2 regions of the Halomonas sp. HAL1 genome follow, and region 1 is predicted to be linked to the other one. Evidence: predicted binding sites of a transcription regulator. Region 1 holds the regulator's gene; the other holds the start of a gene.
What was found. Region 1 encodes FNR, which switches genes on or off when oxygen is low (the NO sensors DNR and NnrR bind a similar motif). Its sites were predicted from a motif close to TTGATNTANATCAA; they were not measured.

Region 1 (8,093 bases):
TCGGCATTCTGCTCTCATCCATTATGTTCAGCATTACCTTTGCCGTTATGTCAGTTAAAAGTTTTGATGGCATGGTAGTGCAGGAGGATTACTACGAGCATGGCAAAGCCATTAATATGGTACTTGCCAAGCAGGAGCAGGCGCGCGCTCTGAACTTAAGCGCCGAGCTACGTCTTGATCCGATGACCAGCGACATCGTGGTTGATTTAAGCGGCGATGCGCGTCCCGACAAGCTCTATCTGGACCTCATCTTCCCTACCGAGGATGACCGTGATCAATCGTTCATACTTGAGCATGTCCGTGACGGCCGCTATATCACCCAGGGGCCCGACAACCTGCGCTACCGCTGGTACCTACAGATTCAGCCCGCACTAGAAGATGCCGACTGGCGCCTGACGGGTGAAGCGACGTTCCCGAAAGAAAAGAGCGTCGCGCTATTGCCAGGAGGGCGTCCAGAAAGCGAATGAGCAACGCCGTGCCTGCCTCTGACTGCTACCACTGCGGTAACCCGGTGCCCGCTGCGGCACCCTGGACGATTACCCTGGATGACCACACCCACCCGCTTTGCTGCCCCGGCTGCGAAGCGGTGGCTCATGCCATTGTCGACGGCGGGCTAGAGAGCTACTACCGCTACCGGACCGAACTTCCCGAACGCCCCGATGAACACCAAGCCGCCAAAGCAGACACGTGGTCGGTGTTTGACGACCCCGGCCTGCAGGCGCAGTTTGTTCACCCTGATGGTGATGAGGGCAACGTCAAAGCCACCCTCGCCATTGAAGGCATTACCTGCGCCGCCTGTGCGTGGCTGATTGAACACCGCCTGAATGCGTTGGAGGGAATTACCACCAGCGCGGTTAATTTAACCCACCACCGACTGCGCGTGAGTTGGGACCCGCAGCAGCTTAAACTCTCGCAACTACTAGCCGAACTGGCTGCAATTGGCTACGACGCTCAACCTTACGAACCGGATCAAGCCCAAGCACGCATGCAGCATGAAGAGCGCATGAACGTGCGGCGATTGATCATCGCTGCAGTAGGCATGATGCAGGTGATGATGTTCTCGATCCCCATTTATGTCTCCGGCCCCGGTGAAATCAGCGACGATTTCTACGCGCTGTTCCACTGGCTCTCGTTTGCCTTAGCAACGCCGGTAGTATTTTTCTCCGCCCAGCCGTTCTTTCGCAATGCCCTGCGCGACCTGCGCACCGGCGTACTGGGGATGGATGTGCCAGTGTCGCTGGCGATCGGTGGAGCTTATCTTGCCAGCAGCTATGCGGTGCTGTTTAACGTCGGCGAGGTCTATTTTGACTCGGTCGCCATGTTCACCTTCTTTTTGCTGTTTGGGCGCTACGTGGAAGGCCGCGCCAGGCGCCGCAGTGGGCATAGCGGCAATGCGCTGAGCGGCGTACTGCCAATCTCGGCCACACGACTGGAAAGCGACGGCAGCGAACGCATTCTGCCCGCTAGCGAACTCGCCCCGGATGATCGAGTCTTGATCAAGCCCGGCCACGGCGTGCCTGCCGATGGCGTGATCGAGGAGGGTGAATCGAGCCTGGATGAATCCATGCTGACCGGCGAATATCTACCGGTCACCCGTCGGGTGGGCGACCGCATTATCGGCGGCAGTCAGAACATGGAAAACCCGCTGGTGATCCGAGTTACCCACGCCGGGCGCGATGCCCGTGTGGCGGGCATTGTCGATCTCACCGACCGCGCCTTTGCCAGCCGTCCGCGGCTGGCCCAGATGGCAGCACGCATGGCCCACCTGTTTGTACTTCGCCTGTTAGTGGTGACCGCCTGCATCACCATCGCCTGGTGGTTTATCGACCCCTCGCGGATGCTCTGGGTACTGCTTTCGGTGCTGGTCGTGACCTGCCCTTGTGCGCTGGCACTGGCGACTCCCGCGGCCCTGACCGCAGGCCACGGCCAATTGCGCAAGCGCGGCGTGTTGATCACCCGCGCCGATGCCATGGAGACGCTCTCCAACGTAACCCGGGTAATCTTTGACAAAACCGGCACGCTCACCCGCGGCGAGATGCACCTGACCCAGACCAAACCGTTCGGCGAATTAACCGCCGATCGTGCCCAGGCGATTGCCGCGGCGCTCGAAGCCCACTCAGAACACCCTATCGCCCGCGCCTTTCGTCCGTTTCGGGATGCAACGCTTCAGGCAAAAGATATTCATAGCCATACCGGTCAAGGACTAGAGGGCACGCTAAACGGCGCGCGCTGGAAGCTGGGCAAACCAGAATTTTCCACTGGAGAACCCATTTCGGCACCCGCCAGGGGGCAATGGCTGCTGCTGAGCGAAAACGGCGAACCCCGCGCCTGGTTTGGTCTTCATGATGGCATTCGTGATGACGCTGCTGCCACGATCAAAGCCCTACAGGCCCAGGGGCTAACCGTGGAGCTGCTCTCCGGTGATACCGTCGATGCTGTGGAGAGCCTGGCCAACCAACTCAACATAACGACGTGGCACGCAGGCACCAGCCCAGAAGGCAAACTGGCCCGGATGAAAGAGCTTCAAGCCGCTGGCGAAACCGTGGTGATGATTGGTGACGGCATCAACGACGTGCCGGTGTTAGCCGGTGCTGATGTGGCAATTGCCATGAACGGTGCGACGGACTTAGCCCGCACCCGCGCCGACGCGGTGCTGCTCAGCCCACGCCTGATGCGGATTTTTGAGGCTATCGAGATTTCCTGCGCGACCCGGCGTATCATGCGCCAGAACATGATCTGGTCAGTATGCTACAACTTTTCGGCGCTGCCGCTGGCGGCCATGGGGCTGGTGCCACCCTGGATGGCGGCCATTGGTATGTCGCTCAGCTCGCTAGTGGTGGTGGGTAACGCGCTGCGGCTGTCACGCTGGCGTACGACGCCGCCCGCCTCTTCGCCAAGCGCTTCAACACCGGTAACCGCATGACGATTCTGTATCTACTCATTCCGCTTTCACTTATTCTGCTGGGCCTCGCCGTCTGGGCATTCTTTTGGGCGGTGAAAAATGATCAGTTCGACGACTTGGAAGGCCCGGCGCACCGCATTTTGTTTGATGAAGATGAGAACGACCTAACCCCTGAACAGCGTCAACAACTTCAGCGCGCTAAGCAAAAGCCGACTATCCCCGCCGAAAACTCAACCGACGACCAAGAGCCCCGGCCATGAATCCAACCGGCCTTGACCTGCCGCCACTGCTGGCGGCGTTCGTGTTTGGTTTGATGGGCGGCGCCCATTGCATTGGCATGTGTGGTGGCATTATGAGCGCGCTCACTTTTGCAGTCCCCCCCAGCATGCGCCATCCGGCGCGTATGGGAGGCTTGCTGCTCAGCTATAATGCAGGTCGTATTACTAGCTATATGAGCGCAGGCGCACTGGTAGCTCTACTAGGCACACTGTTTTCCCTCTCAGCCACGGCGCGAATGCTGCTACAAGTGTTTGCGGCGCTGATGCTGATCCTGATGGCGCTGTATATCGCCAACTGGTGGAAAGGGCTGCTGAAAGTGGAAGCGGTAGGCCGCCGCCTATGGCGCTTCATCGAGCCGGTAGGGCGACGTTTAATGCCAGTAGTTCATTTACCCCAAGCCTTTGCGCTGGGGGCGATATGGGGCTGGCTGCCCTGTGGGCTGGTCTACTCCATGCTGGCTTGGAGCTTAGCGATTGCCGACCCGCTCCAGGGCGCACTGTTGATGGGTGCGTTTGGGCTGGGCACGCTGCCTGCGCTGCTGGCCACCGGGCTTGCCGCGCGCCAGTTAAGCCACCTGATTCGTCACCCGGCAACGCGCAGCGTGGCCGCGCTGACGATCATTGCTTTTGCGCTGTGGCAGCTGTGGACACTCACAGCACACAACCTGCATTAACATGACATGGCTCAATATTTATATCGGCGCCGCGCGTTAGGCTGGCTCTGGCTTTGAAAAAACAGCCTTTAAAACGCCCCTTTTAACGCCGGAGCCACTTCATGCCCGTTCATGCCCCCGCGGCTTCTTCTACGATGACTTCAACCATGGCCGGGGCAGCACCGGAGCAGAAAAAGTGGGATGAAGCCTTGCTGCGCCGTTACGATACCAGCGGCCCGCGCTATACGTCTTACCCCACGGCGTTGTCGTTTCACGACCAATTTACCCCGAGCGATTTGACTCAGGCGTTAGAGCGCAGCAATGCCAGCCACCGTCCTCTTTCGCTGTATGTGCATATCCCCTTCTGCCGCAAGATTTGTTTTTACTGCGCGTGTAATAAAATCGCCACCAAGAACACCGCCCTGGCCGAGCCGTACCTATCCCGGCTTGACCGTGAAATGGTGCTGACCGCTCGCCACCTGGATACCACACGACCGGTGAAGCAGTTGCACTGGGGTGGCGGAACACCGACGTTTCTTAACTTGAACCAGATGGGCGACTTGATTGATCGTCTGGACGCGCGCTTTGGTCTCTCGTCCGCGTCTGATCGCGATTACGCGATTGAAATCGACCCACGCGAAGCGGACGTATTTACGCTGCGCCACCTGCAATCGCTCGGTTTCAATCGCATCAGTTTAGGCGTGCAGGACTTAAGCCCGCTGGTGCAGAAAGCCATTAACCGTATTCAGCCAAGAGTACTCACCGAGACGCTGATGGATGAAGCGCACCGGCTGGGCTTTCATTCGCTCAATCTCGATTTAATATACGGCTTGCCCTTTCAGACTGAAAAAAGCTTTGCAGACACCCTGCGCCAAGTGATCGAGTTAAATCCAGCACGGCTTTCTGTGTTTAACTACGCCCACATGCCCGAGCGCTTTGCCCCCCAGCGGCGGATAAATGTCGATGACCTGCCGGGCAGCGAAGAGAAGCTGGCGATTCTGCGTACCACGATAGAGATGCTCACCGCGGCCGGTTATGTGCACATCGGTATGGACCACTTTGCTCGTCCTGATGACAGCTTGGCGATCGCCCAGCGCGAAGGCTCGCTACAGCGCAACTTCCAAGGCTACTCCAGCCACGCCCAGTGCGACTTAATCGGGCTTGGCGTGTCGGCAATTTCTCGCGTCGATGATGTCTATGCACAGAACCCTAGCGATCTGGCCCGCTATGAAGCAGCGCTGGATCAGGGCCAGCTGGCAACCGTTCGCGGGCTGCGCTTAAGTAACGATGACCTGATACGCCGGGACGTCATTGAGCGACTAATGTGTGATATGCGCATTGATCTGGCCGCCATCGGTCAACGCTGGAAAATTGATGCCCCGCATTACTTTGCGCAAGCGCTTGAGCACTTACAGGGCGCCGAGCGAGATGGCCTGCTGACGCGCAGCGGCGACCAGCTTAGCGCGACGCCTATGGGCCGACTGCTAATTCGTCACTTAGCCATGGCGTTTGATGCTCACCTACCGCAGCACTCAGGCACGCACTACTCAAAGATTGTGTAAACAAGCTATCGCTAACGAAATGAAGCTTCCATAATAAAGGAAGCCTACCTCAGCCCAGCGTGAGAATTACCTGACACCCAAGACGCTACGCAAGGAGCTACGCATGTTGGAACCCATGAGCCGCCGACGCTCGCTACTCCATGAAGCTCGCTGCCAAACCTGCAGCTTGAGCTCACTGTGCCTGCCGCTTGCCCTTGAGATAGACGATGTGGGGCAGTTCGATGCCATTATTCGACGCCGTGCGCCGCTGAAAAAAGGCGAGCCACTATTTCGCCAAGGCGACAGCTTTACCAGCGTTTATGCGGTCCGCTCAGGCAGTTTGAAACAGGTCACCTCAGAGGGAAACGGCAGCGAGCAACTGACCAATTTCTACCTCCCGAGCGAGCTAGTGGGGTTGGACGGGATTGATGAGGAGCACTACCCAGGAAGTGTAATTGCCCTGGAAACGACCACCGTTTGCGAGATTCCCTTTGATCGCTTGGACTCACTCTCAGAGGAGTTGCCCGAACTGCGTGGCCAACTGTATCGCAGCATGAGCAAAGAGTTACGCGATGACCGGCGCATGATGCGCCTGCTGTCACGTAAAACTGCCGACCAGCGGCTAGCGAGCTTTTTAATAACACTTTCGGATCGTTTTCGTCGCCGTGGCTACTCGCCCTACAGTTTCCGCCTTTCCATGCCCAGGGCCGATATCGGCAACTATTTGGGTTTAGCGGTGGAAACCGTCAGCCGTATTTTAAGCCGCTTTCAGCAGCAGAGCGTAGTGGCGGTGTCCGGGCGAGAGGTCAATATTCTTGATATGCAGCGCTTAATCACCCTCGCCGAAGAGGAGCAGCAAACGGTTAACTGACGTTAAATGCCTGAATGCGCCCGGCCAATAGCTCTGCCTGTTTGGCTTCTAGCCCTTCAAAATCAAACAGGCTGCGATCCGCCAGCTGGGAAGGCGCAATATTAGTTACCGCCTTAAACATGCTTTCCAGACGGCCGGGGAATTTTTTGTCCCACTCAGCGAGCATCTCTTTGACGACCTGGCGCTGCATATTGGGCTGCGAACCGCATAGATTGCAGGGAATAATCGGAAATTCCATCAGCCGTGAAAACTCGGCAATATCCGCCTCTTTGCAGTAAGCCAGCGGCCGAATGACGATATTTTTACCATCATCAGAAAGCAGCTTAGGCGGCATCGCTTTTAAGTTGCCGCCAAAGAACATATTGAGAAACAGCGTTTCAAGGATATCTTCGCGGTGGTGGCCCAGGGCGATTTTATTGGCGCCAATCTCTTCAGCAAACCCGTACAGCGAACCGCGGCGCAGACGTGAACAGAGCGCACAAGTCGTTTTACCTTCTGGCGTTTTTTCTTTCACCACCGAATAAGTATCACGCTCGACAATGTGATATTCCACGCCCTGCTTATCCAGATACGCAGGCAGCACGTGCTCGGGAAAACCGGGCTGTTTTTGATCCAGATTGACCGCCACCAGTGAGAAATTGACCGGCGCATTGCGCTGCAAATTGCGCAAAATCTCCAGCATCGTATAGCTGTCTTTGCCGCCGGAGAGACAGACCATCACACGGTCGCCTTCATTGATCATCTGGTAATCAATAATCGCATTGCCTACTTCTCGGCGCAGGCGCTTTTGCAGCTTGTTAAATTCACGTTTCTGCTTAGCATCGGCCAGCTCTGGCGAGTCTTGCTCAACATCAGCGAGGGCGGCTCCGAGGGAAGCAGGGTCAAAATGATCAAGAGATTGCATGGTATAAGCACTGCCGAGGGTGGAAGGCATTCAAGAAAAAAGTGACTGCTATTCTAACAACACTCACCGCCCTGACCCAACTACTCGTATGCAGAGCTGCTTATCACTAAGCAGCCTCCGCCATAATGCGCTGCAGGCGCATATAGAGCAGCGCACTGGAAGTGGCCTCGCCTAACACACCCTGCATCCCCATCGCGGGTACTTGCCAGCACGCCAGCGCTTGGGCAAAGCTACTCCGCGCCTCTATCTCCGGGTGCAAGCGCCGCAGCTGGCGCTGGTGCAGCTTTTCCACGTCGACCTGGGCATTGGGCAGCGCGAAATCCAACCGCTTTCTCAGCAACGCATTTAACGCTCCAATCCGCTTGTCTAACTGCCAACCGACAATAGGACGATTGCCAATAAACTCTACTAACGCATTTAAATTGTCGCGGTTTGGCGCCGCCACCTCCCCCGCCTGGCTCAGCAGGTGGTGGCGACGCAGCGATGCATTGCTAGCCTGCCCCGGTGCGCCTAACGTCAGCACAAAAGCACGGCTGGTACGCACCTGCTGTTGGCTAAGCACCACGGCGGCCAAACTGATCACAGGTGACGTCGGCGTTGGCGTTGATGTGCAGGCAAGCGCTACTAGTTCTTCGCCCATATAGGGCTGAAAGAGCCAGGCATAGGGAGAATCAGCACAGCGCCGCCGGTCGCTTTCGCGGCGCAATAAGGTGCGCAAGGAGCCGCTAAAAAGTGCCACGTGTCGATCTAACAGCCGCATTCCGCTCACGAATACTCCAGATGATAACGATGGGAAAGCCGCTGCTTAAAGTCTTTGACGATATGCAAAGCTTCACGTAATAAGTCGCGTTCTAGCGAAGAGAGGCTTTGCACCACGACACGATTGGTGCGGTTCGCCTCTTGCGATGTGCTACTTGCCTCTAGGGCCGTGAGCTGCTGTTTGA
Region 2 (8,093 bases), on a different replicon from region 1:
ATGGCGTTGCTCGGCGTTTATTCTTTGGGTCTGGGTGTGCCCTTCATGCTGAGTGCTATTTCGCTCGATCGCTTCATAAAGCACCAGAAATTCCTGCGTCGCTGGGGGCATTTCATACATATAGCGGCTGGGTTGATCATGATTCTGATGGGTAGCTTAATGATCACAGGCAAACTATCCGAGCTGTCATATTGGTTATTGCGTACTTTCCCTGCCCTAGGTGTTATCGGCTAATCGTTATTTAAGGAAATATTGAAATGCACATGATCGTGAGTCGTTTTTTACGTGTCTTCTTACTGACAGGCTTGGCCGCAGTCAGCTTTGGCAGCGCCATTACGGCCTTGGCAACTGAAGAAGGGTTGCTTGCACTGCAATATGACGTAACAGGCAAACGACTGTTTAAAATTGAGGCTAACCAACTATTCCAGCGTGCCGATGAAGGCATGACCTGGAATGCGATTCCCTTGCCCGAAGACGTGAATGAAGGCCAGTTGCGCGCGGTATCGGTCCCCTCCACTGATCCGCAAGCGCTCTATATCGCAGGCCCCTCAATCGGGGTGCAGCGTAGCACCGACAATGGAGAAACCTGGCAAGAGCTTAGCGCTAACCTACCTAGCCGAGAGGTTACTGCGCTAGCTGTACATCGCCGTCAGAACGAAACACTTTATGCGGTAATTGAAGAAGACGGCATCTACCAAAGCGAGGATGCTGGCACCACCTGGAAAAAAATGGACAGTGGTCCTTCACAAAAGATTAACCGACTCGTCCACTCTGACATGGAAGGCAGCATGCAGACCGGCTGGCTCTACGGGGTATCGGACGATGCGGTGCGTCTATCGATGGACTGCTTTTGCGGTTGGAGACCGACCGGAGCACTTGATGCTGGCAGCGTCTATGATGTGGCTTATAGCCTTGGCAACCCAAAGCGAGTCTATGTGGTTACACAGCAAGGACTATGGCGTAGTGAAACGGGTGGTCAAGAGTGGCAACAAGTAGCTGGTGACGGCACAGAGCTCGTTGCACTCACACTCTCCGCCAAAGACACTCTCTATGGTTTAAACCAGAAAGGGGAACTTCTACACAGTGAAGACGAAGGCCAATCCTGGACTTATCCCGATGCGTAAGCACTGTTTTTTCACTGCCTCATGGCTGACGCTAATGGTTGTGGGGCACGCCATGGCTGAGGACCGTCCTTTTTCAAGCGATACTCCTCAGCTGGAAGACGGAAAAAGAGTTTACCGACAATACTGTGCTAGTTGCCACGGTACACAAGGCGAAGGCATGCCCAACTGGGAAGAGCAAAATGCTCTAGGCGAGTTACCTGCTCCACCACATGGGCCAGAGGGCCATACCTGGAAACACTCTGATGCCATGCTCTACCGAATTATTGCCGAGGGTTGGCGCGACCCCTGGAATAAAACCGATAGGCTAACGATGCCAGCGTATCAGGAAGTTTTGGCTCCCAGCGAGATACGAGATGTGGTGAATTATCTCAAGACATTATGGACACAAGAGCAAAGGCGTCACCAAGCAGACGAAAGTATTGAGAACCCCTTTCCAATACAAACTGGAATACCCCCAGAGTAAATAATAGTGTCTATGCCCTATAACAAATTTTCTTAGTCACCTTATGGGTCACCACACTGTTAGCTACCGTCTCAACCGCCCACTTGTGTTATTAAGTAGAAAACAACCTCTTGGTCCTTTTAACTCCGACAAACCTGCTCCCGGCGAATGCTAGCCCTTACTTAGAAAACCAACTTCGCATTGTCAGCGAATAAATATACACTTTAGCGAATCTCAAATGTTTATGTTGAGACATGGAAGTTAACAAATTTCATATAAAATAAACTTATTACCTAACGACTGAGGCGCCTTCAGGCTTAGTAAGATTGACTGGCTCACTTCACAATAAAGTTTTCGTCGCGCCACATATTTGATCTGAAGGCTGTGGAAGGGAGTTAGATTATTATGTTAGGTAAGCAATATAGTGTTAATAAACGACTAAGAGGTTCATAACGGTGACAACGACCCACTCCAGCGCTCGCGCTTATGGTTGCAAACAGGAGAGTACATATGTCCGTTTGGCTTGTAGATCGTTGACCTGCTCGTGCACATGGGCCTTAGGTGAACGTAAACCTGCTGACTTCGCGATAAGAGATTGACGCGTTTACAGAGCAGGAACATGTCGATACGATTTCCCAGGGATATCTGGGCTATGAACGTATTGGCGGCTATGAAGAGCTTCATGAGCACCTGGGAGTTAGCGTTTCAGACCCTAATGCGACCACCTATCGCCCTGTGCTGGCAATTTTTGCCACTGCGTTACTCATCGATTTTTCTGCCAGTTGGGAGGTTCAGTGCATAATATTCACTGCACGCGTGCTAGAGTATGCCGTAGCCACAGCGATCATACCCCCGGGTCTGCAAAAGCTGCAGGGCGTAGCGAGCTTTAGCGCCATGTTTCTCAACTATGACCTGCACGCCCAGCGCCAAGTCCCCTTCAGTTACGTTTACCTTCACGCCTAGATACTTCCGAAGCTACTAATTGCTGGCCGATACGCTTATCTGGCTGGCTGCGCCACTGGCGCTATTCGTTGGCACCGTGTGACAGGTTCTGTCTTTAAAGCGATATACCTCGATAAACGTGAGCTCAAGTGCGCCTGTGTCGGCAACAGTAATACCCATTAAGCTTTGTATCGCTCACCGAAAACCTAATGATGATGGGAATGAGGCTATGGATACCGCTTGGGTAATTATCGCCTACTTTTTGCGAGGCGCTTGATCAGGATCATATTTCCCTCCGATGCTGTTCAGGTTGCGTTCAGACAAATCATCCATGCTGTTATTGGGGTTATTTATTTGATTTTTCCCAAACCAACGGCCTTAACTGCTGTTGGCTCTTTGGGCGAGTTACTGAGGTGATTATGAGTAACAGTACAAGTAGTCGTTTGCTGATGTTGTGGGTGCCACTTGCTGGGTTTGTCATTTGGGCGGGATACCTGATTGGAACCGAGCACCGTCTCCACCTATTTCAGTTCTTACCTTTCCTCTTTTTGGCAGCATGCCCACTGATGCATATTTTCATGCATAAACACCACGGCGGTCATAAGGACAAAATAGACAAGGACTGAACCACTCTATATATACATGTACGCGCCTGGGAGAAAGACCATGAAAACGACACAACAAGAGCACCGCTTGGGTGTTTCCAAAAACACACTGGTGACTCGGAATTTAAAAATCAAGCCTAGTAAATCCAAACGCATTGAAGAAGCGCTGTCAGATATCGACCGACTCTATGGAATGGATAAGGTGGTCTACAACGAGAAAAACCGAAATATCAGCCTTGCTTACGATGCGCTGAGGCTCTGCATCGATGACGTTGAAAAAATTCTCAAGCTCCATGACATACAGGTCAGCGCTGATCGGTGGAACCGCTTTAAGAAGGAGTATTACCGTTTCGTCGATCAGAACGTTAAAGACAACGCTAAACAGGAACCTTGGAGCTGTCATTAATAGTCATAACGGCTACATGACACAACCAGGAGCAAGACTAGCTAGTTTAGGGTAAGAGCTGCTTGCCTGTGGCCTCGCAAAATCAGACCTTCCGTTAGTCATTTGCCATGTGGCTGCACATAGGTTCTATATTTAATTTATATAGCATCAAAAAACACCGCACAGGAGTCCTCGGCAGTTATTGCTGCTGTGGTTGCCGTTAATACAAGGAGTCGCTTTCATGGTTGGGCAGGATAGAACGCCACAATATAAAGAAAACAGTCTTTCGTTGGTCGGTGCCGTTGCATTAGGCACCGGCGTGATGATTGGGGCCGGTATTTTTGCGCTAACCGGCCAAATGGCCGAAATGACTGGTCGGCTATTTCCTCTAGCCTTTCTGGCCGCTGCCGTCATTGTCTCTTTCAGCGCTTATTCTTACGTTAAAATGTCCAATACCTTCCCATCAGCAGGTGGGATTGGCATGTATTTACAGAAAGCGTATGGCCCGACGCTTCCCACCGCCTTTCATGCCCTCCTGATGTATTTTTCCATGGTGATCGCACAGAGTTTTTTGGCGAGAACGTTTGGTTCCTACACGCTTGAGTTGTTTGACCTGGGGGATCGTTCACTATTTGTGCCCCTACTCGGGGTTGGTTTACTGCTAATAGCCTTTTTGATCAATTTATCCGCCAACCGCTTGATCGAGACCGTCGCCTCGGTGCTCGGATTTATCAAAATAGGTGGCATTATAGTGTTTGGTATTGTCGGCGTGTTTATTGCCGACTCCATCGAAATGGGTGCTGGCAACGATGCACCTACGCCTACGATAACGGGCTTTTTAGGTGCTACGGCGCTCGGCATACTGGCATTTAAAGGCTTCACGACGATTACCAATAGTGGTTCGGAGCTTAAAGATCCTAAGCGGAATCTTGGCAAAGCTATCACGATCTCGATTGCGCTATGCGTGGTGATCTATGCCCTTGTCGGTTTTGCCGTTGCCAGCAACCTATCTTTGCCTGAAATTATCGAAACCCAAGACTACTCCCTGGCCGCCGCTGCCCGTCCCGCACTGGGTGAAGCGGCAGTTGCGTTTACCGTCATTCTCGCCATGTTGGCAACGGCGGGCGGTATCATCGCCAGCGTCTTTGCCGTTTCACGCATGCTCGCCATGCTGACAGAAATGAAGCTGGTTCCTCACCGCCATTTCCACATGCCCGGCAGTGTACAAAAGCATACACTGGTGTACACCATCGTATTTGGCTTAGTGCTCACCGCTTTTTTTGACCTGAGCCGCATCGCAGCATTAGGCATCATTTTCTACCTGATCATGGATATGGCCATCCACTGGGGTGTGCTTCGTCATCTCAAGGACAGAGTGGGGGCTAATCCTGTTATTCCTAGCATTGCCATACTACTAGATGCTGTCGTGTTAATCGGCTTTTTATGGGTAAAAGCCATCTCGGACCCCATGGTGCTCATCGTTGCTGGCGTAGTAATGGCTACTCTTTTACTCGGCGAATGGATTTTCCTATCCAAACGCGACGCTTCAAACGATAGCGAGCACTCTCACACTCATTAACGTTAATAGCGTTATAGGAGGTACCAAATGGACGTTAGAACCTTTGGTGAATTGATCGATTGGACCCGTCAGTTACACGAGCATCTTGCAGCTTGCCTTGCTCATTGCGCCGATATACACGAAGAAGAGCGCGCTCGCATGTTGCTCAATTACTTAGCTGCACAGGAAGCGGAAATGCAGCGCGTTGTGGCGCGCTTTGAACAGACTGCTGACGCGAAAGCATTAAAAACCTACGTTTATGACTATTTGGAGCATAAACCTATCCGTACGCATCGTACCTGCGATGCGCCCTATTCCACGCTAAGTGTTGACGACATTTGCCGAGAGGTTTTTGATTTCCATGAACAAACGATAAACCTTTATCGAACCCTCGTTGGCAAAGCGGAAATTCCTGAGGCTAAAGAGCTCTTAGATTCCCTTTTAGCACTTGAAGAGCACGAAGCCATGCGCCTTGTTCGCCAAACGGGGAGAATGAACGATGTCTGAAGACCATAACGAGACAAAGGTGAAAGACCCTGTTTGTGGCATGGACGTTGATCCCCATACCTCCCGCCACCGTGCCGATCACGCGGGTAAGACTTGGTACTTCTGCTCAGAAAAGTGTCAGGAAAAGTTTATTGCCAAGCCTGATGCGTATCTTGAGCCAAGCAAACAGTCACAAGCGTCAGTACCCTCGGGGTCTATTTATACTTGCCCGATGCACCCAGAAGTTCGACGAGAAGGCCCAGGCGACTGTCCAATCTGTGGCATGGCGCTGGAACCTGAGACCGTCTCTGCTGACACCGGCCCTTCGGACGAACTCAAGGACATGACCAGGCGTTTCTGGATCGGCCTAGTACTGACCCTCCCCGTGTTTGCCCTAGAAATGGGTGGCCACGTGTTTGGCCTTATGCATTTTATTTCCCAGCAAACCTCTAACTGGATTCAACTGCTGCTGGCAACGCCGGTAGTCGTCTGGGCAGGTTGGCCATTCTTTGTACGCGGATGGCGTTCGCTAGTGCATCGCAGCCTTAATATGTTCACGCTAATCGCGATCGGTACCGGCACCGCGTTGCTCTACAGTTTGCTGGCCACCCTCACACCGGGCATCTTTCCCGACGCCTTCCGTCAAGCCGATGGTTCGGTGGCCGTTTATTTCGAAGCAGCGGCAGTGATTGTCGTTTTAGTTTTACTGGGACAAGTATTAGAGCTACGCGCTCGTGAAAAAACCTCTGGCGCTATTCGTGCTCTGCTCGACTTGGCGCCTGCTACCGCTCGACGCCTTGATGATCAGGGCAATGAGGAAGATATCTCTCTTGACCAGGTTCAGGTAGGGGATCGTCTCCGGGTGCGCCCCGGCGATAAGGTGCCATTAGATGGCGAAGTGATGGAAGGTCGCTCCAACGTTGACGAATCCATGGTTACCGGTGAACCACTAGCGGTGAAAAAGGAAGTCGGCGATGGCGTCATTGGCGGCAGCATCAATGGTCAAGGATCCTTTGTCATGCGCGCTGACAAGGTGGGCCAGGACACGATGCTGTCGCAGATTGTGCAAATGGTCGCCAGCGCCCAGCGCAGCCGCGCACCCATTCAAGGGCTTGCCGACAAAGTCGCCAGCATCTTTGTACCCGTCGTTATTCTCATTGCTGTTGTGGCTTTCATCGCCTGGTCATTGTGGGGCCCTACCCCGCCGATGGCGTTTGGCCTTATTGCGGCGGTTAGTGTTCTGATCATTGCCTGCCCGTGCGCGCTAGGTCTTGCTACCCCCATGTCAATTATGGTCGGTGTAGGGCGCGGTGCCCAGTTAGGCGTGTTGATTCGCGATGCCGAAGCTCTTGAACGTCTAGAGAAGGTCGACACCGTCGTCGTCGACAAAACCGGCACGCTTACCGAAGGCAAACCACGAGTGACCGAGTTGATTCTCACTGAAGGCATTGCTGAATCGGAGCTTTTGCGCTTGGCAGCTAGTCTTGAGCGAGGCAGCGAGCACCCCTTGGCCCATGCAATAGTCGAAAAGGCTAAAGAGGCAGAGGTAAAATTAACAGAAGCGTTGGACTTCGAGGCTCCCAATGGCATGGGCGTTATAGGCCAGATAGATGGCAAGCGTATTGCCCTGGGCAACCGGCTATTGATGGAAAGCGAGGGCGTTAACACCCAGTCTCAAGACACACATGCCGATCAATTGCGCAGCGACGGTGCTACTGTCATCTTTGCGAGCATCGACGGGAATTTAGCTGGGCTGCTCGCCATTGCCGATCCGGTCAAGGAAACCACCGAAGAAGCCATTCGTTCACTCCAGGCTGACGGCATTCGAGTGGTGATGCTGACAGGCGATAATCGCACCTCCGCCAACGCTGTGGCACGTCGGCTAGGCATTGATGAGGTCGAAGCTGAAGTGCTTCCAGAGGATAAAGGCCGAGTGATTCAGCGTCTCCGTGATGAAGGGCGCATTGTTGTCATGGCCGGCGACGGCGTGAACGATGCACCTGCGCTGGCTACAGCGGATGTCGGCATTGCCATGGGAACCGGCACCGATGTGGCGATAGAAAGCGCTGGGGTTACTCTACTGCGAGGAGATCTTACCGGTATTGCCACGGCGCATAAGCTCTCAAAAGCCACCATGCGTAATATTCGCCAAAATCTCTTTTTTGCCTTTGCTTACAACGCGGCAGGCATCCCCATTGCCGCAGGGATTTTGTACCCCTTCACAGGTATGCTGTTATCACCGATTATCGCGGCGGCGGCGATGTCACTCTCTTCAGTGAGCGTGATTGGCAATGCTTTACGACTTAGGATGATTGCTATTAAGTAACAATATCTACTCGAAGATAAATCTGAATCGCCCCGGGTCTTCTAGACACCCGTCAGGCTCTGGAAATACCGCCGTTCGTACTCAACGGGTGACACGTCATCACTCGTGCCGTGGCGGCGTCTTGGGTTGTAGAACATTTCAATGTAAGCGAACACATCGCTTTTAGCAGCCTCTCGGGTTGGATAGATACGCTGCTTGATTCGCTCTCGCTTGAGGAGCTGGAAG

Region 2: the regulator FNR is predicted to act here: its motif matches at 2,782-2,795, upstream of Q3Y66_RS20000 (DUF2933 domain-containing protein).

Annotation. Positions count from the first base shown of each region.
Region 1 covers NZ_CP130610.1:3,267,689-3,275,781, forward strand. The annotation lists gene Q3Y66_RS15330 (FixH family protein) at 1-467, shown strand, start outside; gene Q3Y66_RS15335 (heavy metal translocating P-type ATPase) at 464-2,923, shown strand; gene ccoS (cbb3-type cytochrome oxidase assembly protein CcoS) at 2,920-3,162, shown strand; gene Q3Y66_RS15345 (sulfite exporter TauE/SafE family protein) at 3,159-3,854, shown strand; gene hemN (oxygen-independent coproporphyrinogen III oxidase) at 3,956-5,395, shown strand; gene fnr (fumarate/nitrate reduction transcriptional regulator Fnr) at 5,499-6,245, shown strand; gene ttcA (tRNA 2-thiocytidine(32) synthetase TtcA) at 6,238-7,149, opposite strand; gene Q3Y66_RS15365 (DNA polymerase III subunit epsilon) at 7,256-7,909, opposite strand; gene Q3Y66_RS15370 (DUF294 nucleotidyltransferase-like domain-containing protein) at 7,915-8,093, opposite strand, start outside.
Region 2 covers NZ_CP130611.1:29,650-37,742, forward strand. The annotation lists gene Q3Y66_RS19985 (cytochrome c biogenesis CcdA family protein) at 1-234, shown strand, start outside; gene Q3Y66_RS19990 (YCF48-related protein) at 258-1,124, shown strand; gene Q3Y66_RS19995 (cytochrome c) at 1,117-1,587, shown strand; gene Q3Y66_RS20000 (DUF2933 domain-containing protein) at 2,958-3,134, shown strand; gene Q3Y66_RS20005 (hypothetical protein) at 3,175-3,519, shown strand; gene Q3Y66_RS20010 (APC family permease) at 3,740-5,077, shown strand; gene Q3Y66_RS20015 (hypothetical protein) at 5,105-5,563, shown strand; gene Q3Y66_RS20020 (heavy metal translocating P-type ATPase) at 5,556-7,868, shown strand; partial or broken gene Q3Y66_RS20025 (IS3 family transposase) at 7,910-8,093, opposite strand, start outside.